3 regions of the Kitasatospora sp. NPDC056273 genome follow, and region 1 is predicted to be linked to each of the others. Evidence: riboswitches for the same ligand, from Rfam matches in the RefSeq annotation. Region 1 holds a riboswitch; each other region holds the start of a gene.
What was found. Region 1 has a riboswitch for cobalamin ahead of ACFCY1_RS18085 (ABC transporter substrate-binding protein). Riboswitches for the same ligand answer to the same signal wherever they lie in the genome.
Positions count from the first base shown of each region.

Region 2: linked by a shared signal. The riboswitch ahead of ACFCY1_RS37135 (prenyltransferase/squalene oxidase repeat-containing protein) and the one ahead of ACFCY1_RS18085 (ABC transporter substrate-binding protein) in region 1 are both predicted to bind cobalamin.
Region 3: linked by a shared signal. The riboswitch ahead of ACFCY1_RS34265 (iron ABC transporter permease) and the one ahead of ACFCY1_RS18085 (ABC transporter substrate-binding protein) in region 1 are both predicted to bind cobalamin.

Region 1 is NZ_JBHJSJ010000017.1:167,106-170,934, forward strand. It holds gene ACFCY1_RS18075 (3-dehydroquinate synthase family protein) at 1-811, shown strand, start outside; gene ACFCY1_RS18080 (shikimate dehydrogenase family protein) at 813-1,682, shown strand; cobalamin riboswitch at 1,795-2,001, shown strand; gene ACFCY1_RS18085 (ABC transporter substrate-binding protein) at 2,231-3,100, shown strand; gene ACFCY1_RS18090 (iron ABC transporter permease) at 3,097-3,829, shown strand, end outside.
Region 2 is NZ_JBHJSJ010000072.1:2,673-6,501, reverse strand. It holds gene ACFCY1_RS37140 (hypothetical protein) at 1-176, opposite strand, end outside; gene ACFCY1_RS37135 (prenyltransferase/squalene oxidase repeat-containing protein) at 173-2,089, opposite strand; cobalamin riboswitch at 2,197-2,324, opposite strand; cobalamin riboswitch at 2,419-2,506, shown strand; gene ACFCY1_RS37130 (WD40 repeat domain-containing serine/threonine protein kinase) at 2,552-3,829, opposite strand, start outside.
Region 3 is NZ_JBHJSJ010000057.1:41,202-45,030, forward strand. It holds gene ACFCY1_RS34255 (ABC transporter substrate-binding protein) at 1-36, opposite strand, end outside; gene ACFCY1_RS34260 (ABC transporter ATP-binding protein) at 54-857, opposite strand; gene ACFCY1_RS34265 (iron ABC transporter permease) at 854-1,933, opposite strand; cobalamin riboswitch at 2,056-2,181, opposite strand; gene sodN (superoxide dismutase, Ni) at 2,263-2,658, opposite strand; gene sodX (nickel-type superoxide dismutase maturation protease) at 2,935-3,297, shown strand; gene ACFCY1_RS34280 (CGNR zinc finger domain-containing protein) at 3,305-3,829, opposite strand, start outside.

The sequences.
Region 1 (3,829 bases):
GGCCGAACTGTGCAGCCGCTTCACCGCGTTCGGCCTGGGCCGGGCGGACGCCGTGGTCTCCTGCGGCGGCGGCACCACCACCGACGCGGTCGGGCTCGCCGCCGCGCTGTACCACCGGGGCGTGCCCGTGGTGCACCTGCCCACCTCGCTGCTGGCCCAGGTCGACGCGAGCGTCGGCGGCAAGACGGCGGTGAACCTCCCGGAGGGCAAGAACCTGGTGGGCGCGTACTGGCAGCCGTCCGCCGTGCTCTGCGACACCGACTACCTCGACACCCTCCCGCCGCGCGAACGCGTCAACGGCTACGGGGAGATCGCCCGCTGCCACTTCATCGGCGCCGGGGACCTCCGCCACCTGCCCCTGCCCGAGCAGATCGCCGCGAGCGTCGCCCGCAAGGCCGCCGTGGTGGCCGCCGACGAGCGCGACACCGGGCTGCGGCACATCCTCAACTACGGCCACACCCTGGGCCACGCGCTGGAACGCGCCACCGACTTCCGGCTGCGCCACGGCGAGGCGGTCGGCGTCGGCACGGTCTTCGCCGGCTGGCTGGCGGGGGCGCTCGGCCGGATCGGCCCCGAGCGGGTCGCCGAGCACCACGAGGTGGTCGCCCACTACGGGCTGCCGACCGCACTGCCGCCGGAGGTCGGCACCGGGGCGCTGATCGCCCTCATGCGGCTGGACAAGAAGGCCGTCGACGGGCTCTCCTTCGTCCTGGACGGCCCGCGCGGCGCCGAACTCGTCAGCGACGTCCCCGAGCCGCTGGTCGCCCGCACGCTGGACGCCATGCCGCGCGCCGCCGCAGGGGAGGCCTGAGATGTCCCTTCACCCCGACCTGCCGACCCCCGACCTGCCGACCCCCGACGCGCCGACACCCGACGCGCCGGCCGCCCGCCCGCCGATCTCCGGCCGCACCCGGCTGTTCGCGGTGCTCGGCGACCCGGTCGCACAGGCCAAGGCGCCCGCCCTGCTCAACCCGCTGTTCGCGGCGAGCGGCGTGGACGCCGTGCTCGTCCCCGTGCACGCCCCGGCGGACCGGCTGGACGAGGTCGTCCGCGGGCTGAAGGCCGTCGCCAACCTGGACGGGCTGCTGGTCACCGTCCCGCACAAGCTGGCGATGTGCGGGCACGCCGACGAACTCAGCGACGCCGCCGCCCTGTTGGGCAGCACCAACGCGCTGCGCCGCGAGCCGGACGGCCGCTGGTACGGCGACAACTTCGACGGCGCCGGGTTCGTCCGGGGCCTGGCCGCCGCCGGGCACCACCCGGCCGGGCTGCGGGTGGCACTGGCCGGCGCCGGAGGCGCGGGGCTCGCCATCGCCGCCGCCCTGCTCGCCGAAGGGGCCGCCGCACTCACCGTCACCGATCCCGACGGGGGCCGGGTGGACGCCCTGCTGGAGCGGCTCGGCACCCGCTGGCCCGGCCGCGTGGCCGCCGCCCCGCGCCCGCCCGCCGGCGTCGACCTCGCGGTCAACGCCACCCCGCTGGGCCTGGACCCGGCCGACCCGCTCCCCTTCGACCCGGCCCCACTGGCGCCCGGCGCGCTGGTCGCCGACATCATCATGACGCCCGCCGAGACCCCGCTGCTGCGCACCGCCGCCGCCCTCGGCCTCGCCACCCACCCCGGCATCCACATGCTCGCCGAGCAACTGCCGCTCTACCGCTCCTTCTTTCGCCTTCCGGGGTGATCCCCCGTGCCTCCGGAGCCGGCCGACCCCGTGGCCGCTCCCTCCCCCCATCCCCGCAAAGGATCCAAACGATCATCCCACCGGCCGGTCGCCACCGACCTGACCACGCCTGATACCGTGCCATCGCCGTGGTGTTCGGGAAACCGGTCTGAGTCCGGTGCGGCCCTCGCCACTGTTGCCGCGGAGTTCCGCGGCCCTCGCTGACCGGCTTTCGCCAGCGGTCAGGGCCACTGGGCGGGCTGGGAGAGCCGCTCGGGAAGGTCGGTCGCGGCGTGTTGATGCGGAAGCCAGGAGACCGGCCACGGCGCGACATGTTCCACGAGGGTTTTGGAGAACACGTGCCCAGCGGTCAGCCGTACCCGCATCCGGTCCGATCCATACGTTCCATGCGCTCCGCGCGCTCCATACGTCCCGTACGTCCCACAGGTCCGACACGCGTCGGCCGGGCCGTCACGGCCCTGCTGTTCGTCGGTGTGGTCGGAGGCTGCGCGGGCGCCCCCGCGCCCGTCGCGTCCGGCGGGGCGACCGGAAGCGCCGCGCCGGTCAGCGTGGACAACTGCGGGACCACCGTGACGGTCGGCGCGCCGCCCGAGCGGCTGGTGACGCTCAACCAGGGTGCCACCGAGGTGGCCCTGGCCCTCGGGCTGGAGTCCCGCATGGCCGGTACCGCCTACCTCGACGACTCCGTCCCGGAGAAGTGGAAGGCCGCCTACGACTCCGTCCCGGTGCTCTCCAAGAAGTACCCGACGAAGGAGAACCTCCTCGCGGCCCGTCCCGACTTCCTGTACGCCTCCTACTCCAGCGCGTTCACCGACAAGGTCGCGGGCACCCGGGAGGAGCTGCGCGGCCAGGGCGTCCCGTCGTACCTGTCCCCGTTCGGCTGCTCGGACAAGAACCAGGTGCCGCCGACGACCTGGCAGGCGGCGTGGGGCGAGCTGAACGACGTCGCCAAGGTCTTCGGCGTCCCGGAGCGGGCCGCCGCGATCCAGCGGCAGCAGGAGCAGCAGCTGGCGCAGTTCACGGCGACGGCCGCGGGCAAGGGCCTGAAGGTCCTGTGGTTCGACTCGGACACCAAGACGCCGTACGTCGGCACCGGCCAGGGCGGCCCCCAACTCGTGCTCGACGCCGTGGGCGCCCGCAACGTCTTCGGGGACCTGCCCGGCAGCTGGCAGAACGTGAGCTGGGAGAAGGTCGTCGCGGCGGACCCGGACGCCATCGTGGTCGCGGACGCCGACTGGGACACCGCCCAGTCCAAGATCGACTACCTGGAGAACGACCCGGTCCTGAGCAAGCTCACCGCCGTGCAGCGCAAGGCCTTCGTGACGGTGCCGTTCTCCGAGTCGACCCCCGGCGTGCTGCTCGCCGACGGTGCCGCCCGGGTGTCCGACGGGCTGGGCCGACTGCACCCGGCTTCATGACCACCGCGCCCCACCCCGTCGTGCGGCCCGCTGGTCCGGGCCGCGCGACGGCGGCCCTGGCCGTCGCCGCGGCCCTGCTCCTGAGCACCCTGCTCCTCGGCCTGGCCGTGGGCTCGCAGCACGAGTCGGTCGGAACGGTGATCGAGGTCGTGGCGCGCCGTCTCGGGCTGGGCGACCCGCCTGTGACGCTGCTGGACGACCAGATCGTCTGGCAGCTGCGGCTGCCCCGGGTGCTGGGAGCGGCCGCCACCGGCGCCGGCCTCGCGGTCTGCGGCGCGGTGCTGCAGACGCTGACCGGGAACGACCTGGCCGATCCCTTCCTGCTCGGGATCTCGGACGGAGCCGCCGCCGGCGCGGTCACCGTGATCGTCCTCGGCGTCGGCGTGACCGGCGCCGTGGGCACCGGCGCGGTGGCGACGGCGGCCTTCGCCGGCGCCCTGCTCGCCGCCGCCGTCGTCCTGGCCCTGGCCGGCGCCCGAACCCGGTCGCTGCCCACCGCCCGGACCGTGCTCGCCGGCATCGCGGTCGGCCAGATGTGCGGGGCCTACACCTCGTTCGTGGTGATGGTCCTCGGGGACCGCGACGCGGCGCGCGGTGTCATGGAGTGGACGCTGGGCTCGGTCGCCGGCGTGCGGTGGCCCACCGCCGTCTTCCTGCTGGCGGTCGCGCTGGTGGGTGTCACGGTCCTGGCCTCCTCGGCCCGCGACCTGGACGCCTTCGCCTTCGGCG
Region 2 (3,829 bases), on a different contig from region 1:
CACGTGCCGAAGTCCACGGCGAGTACGGCACCGGAGGTGGTGGTGCACTGCTCGATCGGCAACGGGGTCGCGGCGGCCGGGGCGGTGCCCGCGGCGACGCCGCCGAAGGCGAGGGCGAAGGTCAGCGACGCCGCCCCGGACAGCCGGGCGAGGCGCGTGCCGAGCCCCCGGCTCACCGGTGACGCCCCGGGGCGGCCGCGGTGCGGCGACGGGCGACGAGGACGGCCCCGGCGCCGAGCGCGGTCAGCGCACCGGCCCCCGCCGTCAGTGCCAGTACCTGGCTTCCGGTACTGGCCAGGCCGCCTGAACCGGTCCGCACCGTCACGCCCCCTGCCCCGGCGGCACTGTCACCCTTCGGGGTGTCGATGCCGCCGGACGAAGGGGTGTCGGTGGCCGGGATCGGCGCGGTCGTCGTGGGCGAGCCCGCCGGGGTGCCGGTCGGCGTCCCGGTGGGACTGACCGTCGGGGTGGGCGTTCCCGTCGGGGTGGTGGTCGGAGTCCCGGTGGGAGTAGGCGTCGGCGTGCCCGCGAGGTCGCGGGACAGCGTCCCGAAGGAGATGCCGGTGGCACCGCCCAGCACCTGCGTGGACGCGCGGACGTCCGAACCCCGCTGCCCGGCGGCCGCGACGTTGAACCCGCCGTCGCCGTTCTGCTGCCCAGCGAGGAAGTCGAGCGCCTTGGCGATCTGTCCACCGTAGGCGGCCTGGCGCAGCGTCATGCCCTGGACGGCCAGCGCGGCCGAGTTGGTGGAGTCGCCGGACGCGCCGGGGAAGCCGCCGTCGGGCAGCTGCCGCGCGGCGAGCCAGCCGAGCCCCTGGTCGACCGCCCGGGCGGCCTCGTCCCCGGGGACGAGGGCGAGGGCCATGACGGCCATCGCCGTGCTGTCCACGTCGGAGTCGCCGGTGGCGGGGATCAGGCTCGGCCAGGAGCCGTCCGGGTGCTGGAGGCCCTTCAGGTAGGCGATCGCGGGGGCGACGCTGGTGGACTCCCCAGCCCGGAGCTGGGCCATGACGGCGAGCGCCTGGGAGAAGACGGAGGTGGCGTAGGCGTAGTTGCCCGGGGCTGCGCAGCCGGTGGTCGCGTCGGCCTTGGCGCACACCAGCGCGGCGAGGGCGGCGATCAGGTCGTGGCCGCCGAAGTCCCGCGGGTTGCGGCCGACGGCCTCGGCGAGCAGCGCCTCCTTGCCGATGGACCCGCCGCCGGCGTACTCGGTGCCGATCGCGGTCCAGTCGTTGACGGTGCGCTCGCTCGCGTCCTTGCCCTGCTGGTCGAGGAAGTCGACGATCCGGCGCAGCGCGGCGTCGTCGGTGCCGGTCGCGGCGAGGGCGTAGGCCCCGTCGATGGTCAGGCCGAAGTCGGCGAAGGCCGGGAAGCCCTCGTAGTAGTGGCCGTCGATCAGGCGGGACGGGTCGGTGAGGTAGGCGCTCCCCTTGGCCGCGTCGGGTTTCCTCCCCGCGGGCGCGCTCAGGGCCACCGCGGGCGAGGGCGACGCCGACGGGGAGGCGGAGGGCGAGGGGCCGCCGTTCCTGGCGCGGACGGAGTCCGGGGTGAAGTTCGGCGCCCCGCTGGTGCCGCCGATGTCCGTGCCGCCGTAGACCCAGGCCTCGACCTCGCCGGGCTCGGGCTTCTGCGTGCCGGCCCCGAACCGGCTGTAGGACCAGGCCTGTTGGCCGGGTTCGGCGATCCAGTACGACCAGTACGCGGTGGCCTGCGGGGTGTTGACGCACGGCTCCTCGGCCGGTGTCGGGTACTGGGCGCCGCCGTTGAAGGTCCCGGTCCCGAGCCGGCAGATGAAGGCCGGTCCGTCGTGCTCGGTGCCGGTCGTGGTGAAGCCGGCGTTGTGCAGCAGGTTCATGCCCGTCGTGGGGTGGGCGTCGCAGCCCCGGACGACGCCGCCGCCCCAGTGGGTGAAGTCGACGGCGACGATCGCGCCCGTCGTCGCCGTGCACTGCTCGATCGGGTCGGCCGAGGCGGTACCCGGGTACCCGAGCAGGACCGTGCCGCAGGCGGCGACGGCGACGGTGCCGGCGACCACCAGCGAGGCGAGGTCCCGGTTCCTGTGACGTGTGCGATTGCTGCTGACCCTCACGACGACTCCCTGGTCGGTCGACACGCGAGGCGACGGCGCAGCCGACGGTCGCCCGCGGGCACGGGGGCCGTCGAAACCGCGTCGTAGTCCGCGACGACGCAAGTGCTCTGTGAACAGACCCCCGGTCCAGGCATTCCGGCTCACCCACCTCAGGTGGGTCCACGGTTGCGGGTCAGCGCCGGAGTTGGACCGGCTTCCCCTGAATGCCGAGGGCAAAAAATCGGTTCATCAGACCACGCTGACCGACGGGCAGTCAACGGGGCGTCAGGTCGATCACATCACCTCGTCGGGCGACAGACCTGTGCGGTCGCGTCCGCGGTGGCCGAGCGGGGGAACCCGGTGCGAACCCGGTGCGAACCCGGGGCTGACGCGCAGCGGTGTGGGGCGGTGACCGTACCGTCCCGAGCCCGAATGCCCGCCCGGCCACTGCGGAACTGAGCCGGTGTCCCGGCTGGCCGATCGTCACTGCCCGGCGGACAGCTCCCAGTCCATCGCCCACGCCCGCACCGAGCCGTCCGCACAGCCGAAGAGCAGCAGGCTGTCGTCCGCGGTGGCGGTGAGACTCCACACCTGGCCGCCACCCCCTTCCAGCTCGCGCAGGCAGCGGCCGGTGTCGGCGTCCCAGATCCGCACGGTGCCGAGCCGGTGGCCTGTATAGGCGAACCGGCCGCCGGCGGAGAGGTGAAGGACCGACAGCTCATCCGGCCCGGTACCGGCGTCCCACGGCAGGACCTCGAAGTCGAAGGCGCGGAGGAATTGCCCGGTGCCGGCGTCCCACAGCCGCAGCGAGCGGTCGCCGTACGCGCTGCCGGACAGCAGCCGGTGGCCGTCTGCGTCGAACGAGAGCCAGCCGCACGCCGGATGACTCAGCGCCAGCGGCGGAGCGCCGAGCCGGGCGTGCAGCTGGATCTCGCCGAACAGCGCCACGCTCGCTGCCCGGGTGCCATCCGCGCTCATCGCGGCGGCGGTGGTCGGCCGCTCTCCGTCGCCGGTGAGCACCCGCACGCAGCGGCCGCTGTCCAGGTCCCACAGCCGCAGCGCGCCGTCCCGGCCGATCACCAGGGCCTGCCGGGCATCGGCGGTGAACAGGACCGAGTTCCCGACCACGCCCGCCTCGCCGCTCTCGGCACGGCCGTCGGGCCCACGGGCGTCGACCCGGCCGAGCGGTCGGCCACCGGGCAGCTCCCAGCTCTGCAGCACCGCGTCCCCGCCGGCCACCGCACGCAGGCCGTCGGCGCTCAGGCCGACCGAGCCGACCCGGGGCTTGTCCAGCGCGCGCAGCGGGGTGCCGTCGGTCGGATTCCACAGCCCGACCCGGCGGTCACCGCCGATCGCCGCGGTACGCCCGTCCGCCGACACGGCGAGCGAGGACACGTGGCCCTGCCCGCCGAGGGTGTGCACCGGCCACGCCCCGCGCAGCCCGGTACGGCGGACGGATCTCCCCAGCCGCCGCCATGCGGCCAGCACCTCCGGCGCACGCTCATAGCCGGGCGTCGAGCGGGCCCGGGTGAGCAGGTCGAGCGCGGCGGCGTACTGCCGAGACCCGAACGCCTGCTCGGCCTCGGCGAGCAGGGCCCCGACCTGCCCGCCGGCCCGCTCGATCTCTCGGTGGCGGCGGGGCCGGCTGAGCTGCATGCTCGCCCGGAACCGGCGCTCCGGGGTGATCCGCCACCAGCGCGCGGTGTTGTCCTGCCCGGCGGACACCGCCCAGTCGGCGTCCCCGCCCATCATCACGGCGGC
Region 3 (3,829 bases), on a different contig from region 1:
GAGCAGGGCGGTGGCGGCAACGGCCTTGGTGCGCACGGGAGTTCCTTGGGGGGTCAGGGGAGGCGGTCGAAGAGCAGCTGGAGGGCGCCGGTCTCCGGGTGGCGCACCGGGGTGCCCCGGACGCCGAACACCTCGGCCAGTAGGGCGGGTCGGAGCACCTCGTCGGGCGGCCCGGAGGCGACGATCCGGCCGTCCCGCAGGACGTACAGCAGGTCGCAGTGGCCCGCCGCCAGGTTGAGGTCGTGCAGCGCGGTGAGCACCGTCGGACCGGCCTCGCGGGCGAGCGCCAGCACCTCCAACTGGTGCGCGATGTCGAGGTGGTTGGTGGGTTCGTCGAGCACCAGCAGGCGCGGCTCCTGGACCAGCGCGCGGGCGAACAGCACCCGCTGCTTCTCGCCCCCGGACAGGCTCAGGAAGCCCCGCTCGGCGAGGTGCCCGGCCCGGACCTTGCGCAGCGCCTCGGCGCAGCGCCGCTCGTCCCCGTCGACTTGGGCGCCGAAGCCGCGGCGGTGCGGCAGCCGGCCCATGGCGACCACCTCGGCGACGGTGAAGTCGAACTCGGCGGAGTGCTCCTGGGTCAGCGCGGCCACCCGGCGGGCGCTCTCGCGGGCGGTGAGGGCGTGCAGGTCGTCGCCGGCCAGCCGGACCACGCCGCCGGCCGGCTTCAGCACCCGGTAGACGCAGCGCAGCAGGGTCGACTTGCCGCTGCCGTTGGGGCCGATCAGCCCGACCACCTGCCCGGCGGCGGCCGCCAGGCTCACCTCGTGGACCAGCCGGGTGCCGGCCAGCTCCACCGAGACGCCGTCGACGGCGAGGTCCTGGGCGTGCACCGGGGTCGGGTCGGTCGTCGCGGTCACCGGGCACCTCCGAAGGCCTGGCCGCGGCGGCGCATCATCACCAGGAAGGCGGGCACGCCGAGCACCGCGGTGAACACCCCGACGGGCAGTTCGGCGGGCGCCAGCAGGGTGCGCGAGGCGATGTCCACCCAGACCAGCAGCAGCGCCCCGGCGAGCGGCGCGACCACCAGCACCCGGCGGTGCCCTGCGCCGACCAGCATCCGCGCCAGGTGCGGCATCAGCAGCCCGACGAAGCCGATCGCCCCGCTGACCGCGACCACGGTGCCGGTGACGGCGGCGGTCACCACGAACAGCTCGCGGCGCAGCCGGTCCGGGTCCACGCCGAGCGAGGCGGAGGTCTCGTCGCCCATCGCGAGCGCGTCCAGCCGCCCGGCGGTGCAGGCCAGGTAGGCGAGCCCGGCCAGCACGGTGACGGCGGCGATCGGCACCTTGCCCCAGGTGGCGCCGCCGAGGCTGCCGAGCAGCCACATCATGACGTCCCGGGCGGCCTCGCCGCGGTCGGCGGCGAAGACCATCAGGGTGGTGGCGGCGGAGAAGCCGTAGGACAGCGCGGTGCCGGTGAGCACCAGCCGCAGCGGGGTGAGCCCGTACGCGGTGCGGGCCGCGACGTAGACCAGGGTCATGGCGGCCAGCGCGGAGCCGAAGGCGGAGGCGGAGATCGCCCACACCCCGAGCGAGGCGAAGGCGCCGAACAGCATCACGGCATTGGCGCCGACGGCCGCGCCGGAGGAGATGCCGAGCACGAAGGGGTCCGCCAGCGCGTTGCGCACCAGGGCCTGGACGGCGACCCCGCAGGCGGCCAGCCCGGCGCCGACCACGGCGGCCAGCACGGTGCGCGGCAGCCGGATCTCCCAGACGATCGCGTACGCGGCCGCCTCGTCCGCGTCCAGCCGGCCGCCCGTCAGCCCGGCGCCCAGGAGCCGCAGCACCCGGGGCAGGCCGAGCCCGGAGGAGCCGAGGGCGACCCCGCAGACCAGGGAGAGCAGCAGGGCGGCGGCGAGTCCGGCGGCGAGCGGGACGACGGGTATTCGGCGAGCGGGCGGGCCGACTGCACGGTTGACGGGTGCGCGGTTCACGGGTGCGCCTTGCCTCGGGCCGGGAGCGCGCCGGGGCGGGCGCGGGCCGGGGGCGTGCCGGGGCGCCGTTCCCCTCGCAGTCCGCGGCGAGTTGTCGGGAGGTCGGCGGCCGAGGGCGATCGGGCTGGCGCGGCCGTACGGGCGGGTACGGGCCGTGCTCACCGTTGCGGGTCAGCGCCGGATTCGCACCGGACTTCCCCCTCGGACGCCCTGGCAGCATAACAGCCACTCAGGGCAGGCAACCCTTACCTAGCCGGGTCGGACGTGAACGCACGACCGCCCCCGTTCGGCGGTGCGGACGGGGGCGGTCGGGTGGCGACGCGTCAGGCTCAGGCCTGCTTGGTCTCCCAGAAGATCTTGTCGACCTGGGCGATCAGGTCGAGCAGGGCCTGGCCGGTGGCCGGGTCCGTGGACGCCTTGGCGGCCGAGGCGGCCTTCAGGGTGTCGTTGATCAGCTGGTGCAGCTGCGGGTACTTCTCGAAGTGCGGGGCCTTGAAGTAGTCGCTCCACAGCACCGAGATGTGGTGCTTGACGGCCTCGGCGCGCTGCTCCTTGATGATGACGGCGCGGGCGCGGAAGTGCGGGTCCTCGTTGGCCTGGTACTTCTCCTGGGTGGCCTTGACCGACTCGGCCTCCAGCTTGGCCTGCGCGGGGTCGTAGACGCCGCAGGGCAGGTCGCAGTGGGCGTGGACGGTGGCGCGCGGTGCAAACAGACGAGAGAACATGGGAGTCCTTCCTTAGATCGTCTTCCCGCGCCCGAGATTACCCTTCCGCCCTCCCGGTTTCGCGATCGGGCGGTGGGCCTAGGGCGAAAGACGGACCGGGAACCGGCGCAATCCGGACATCGGACGGACGGCGGTCCGTACGGCAGACTGGGGGCGCGAGCGGGGGCGGGAGGAGGAGTCGTGGCGCGGAGCACGCGAGCGGAGGGCGCCGGGGCGGGGGAGCGCGGCCCGGGCGGCGCGCTGCCGTTCGGTCTGGTCGACGTGGCGGGGCCGTCGATGGTCCCGACCCTGCGCGAGGGCGACCGGCTGCTGGTCCGCTACGGCGCGCCGATCCGGCCCGGCGCGGTGGTGGTCTTCCGGCACCCCTTCCAGCAGGACCTGCTGGTGGTGAAGCGGGCCGCCGAGCGCCGGGCCACGGGCTGGTGGCTGCTCTCCGACAACCGCCCGGTGGACAGCGACAGCCGCAGCTACGGCGCCGTCCCGGACGAGCTGGTGCTCGGCCGGGTGCTGCTGCGGCTGCGCCCGAGCCCGGTCTGGCTGGCGCCGGGGCGCCGGCTGGAGCGGCTGCTGCTCACCCCGCGGCTGGCCCGGGTGCCGGGCCTGGCCCGCCGGCTCGGCGCCTGGGTCGAGGAGGTCTAGCGGGCCGCTACGCCCGGGCCGCCGCCTCCGCCTCCAGGCGCTTGCGGGCCCGGTAGGCGGCCACGTTGGCGCGGGTCGCGCAGCGGTCCGAGCAGTAGCGGCGGGAGCGGTTGGTCGAGGTGTCCAGGTAGGCGTTGCGGCAGGGCGCGGCCTGGCAGATGCCGAGCCGGTCGGCGCCCAGCTCGGTGAGGTGGACGGCCAGGCCCATGCAGGCGACCGCGCTGAAGTGGGCGGTGGCGGTGGGGGAGTTGTCGGCCAGGTGCAGGTGCCAGCGCGGCCGCCCGGCGTCGTCCAGGTAGTCGTGCCCGGAGATCAGCGGGCTGACCGGGTACTCCATCAGCAGGCTGTTCAGCAGGTCGACGCCGCGGATCTCGTCCCCGCCGGCGGCGGCCTCGAAGACCCCGCGCAGCCGGGTCCGCACCGCCCGCAGCCGGGGCACGTCGGACTCGTCGGCGAGCGAGCGGGCCCGCGAGGAGTCGGAGAAGAGACCGCGCACCGCCTCCACGGAGGTCAGCGAGTCGGTGCCGCGCTC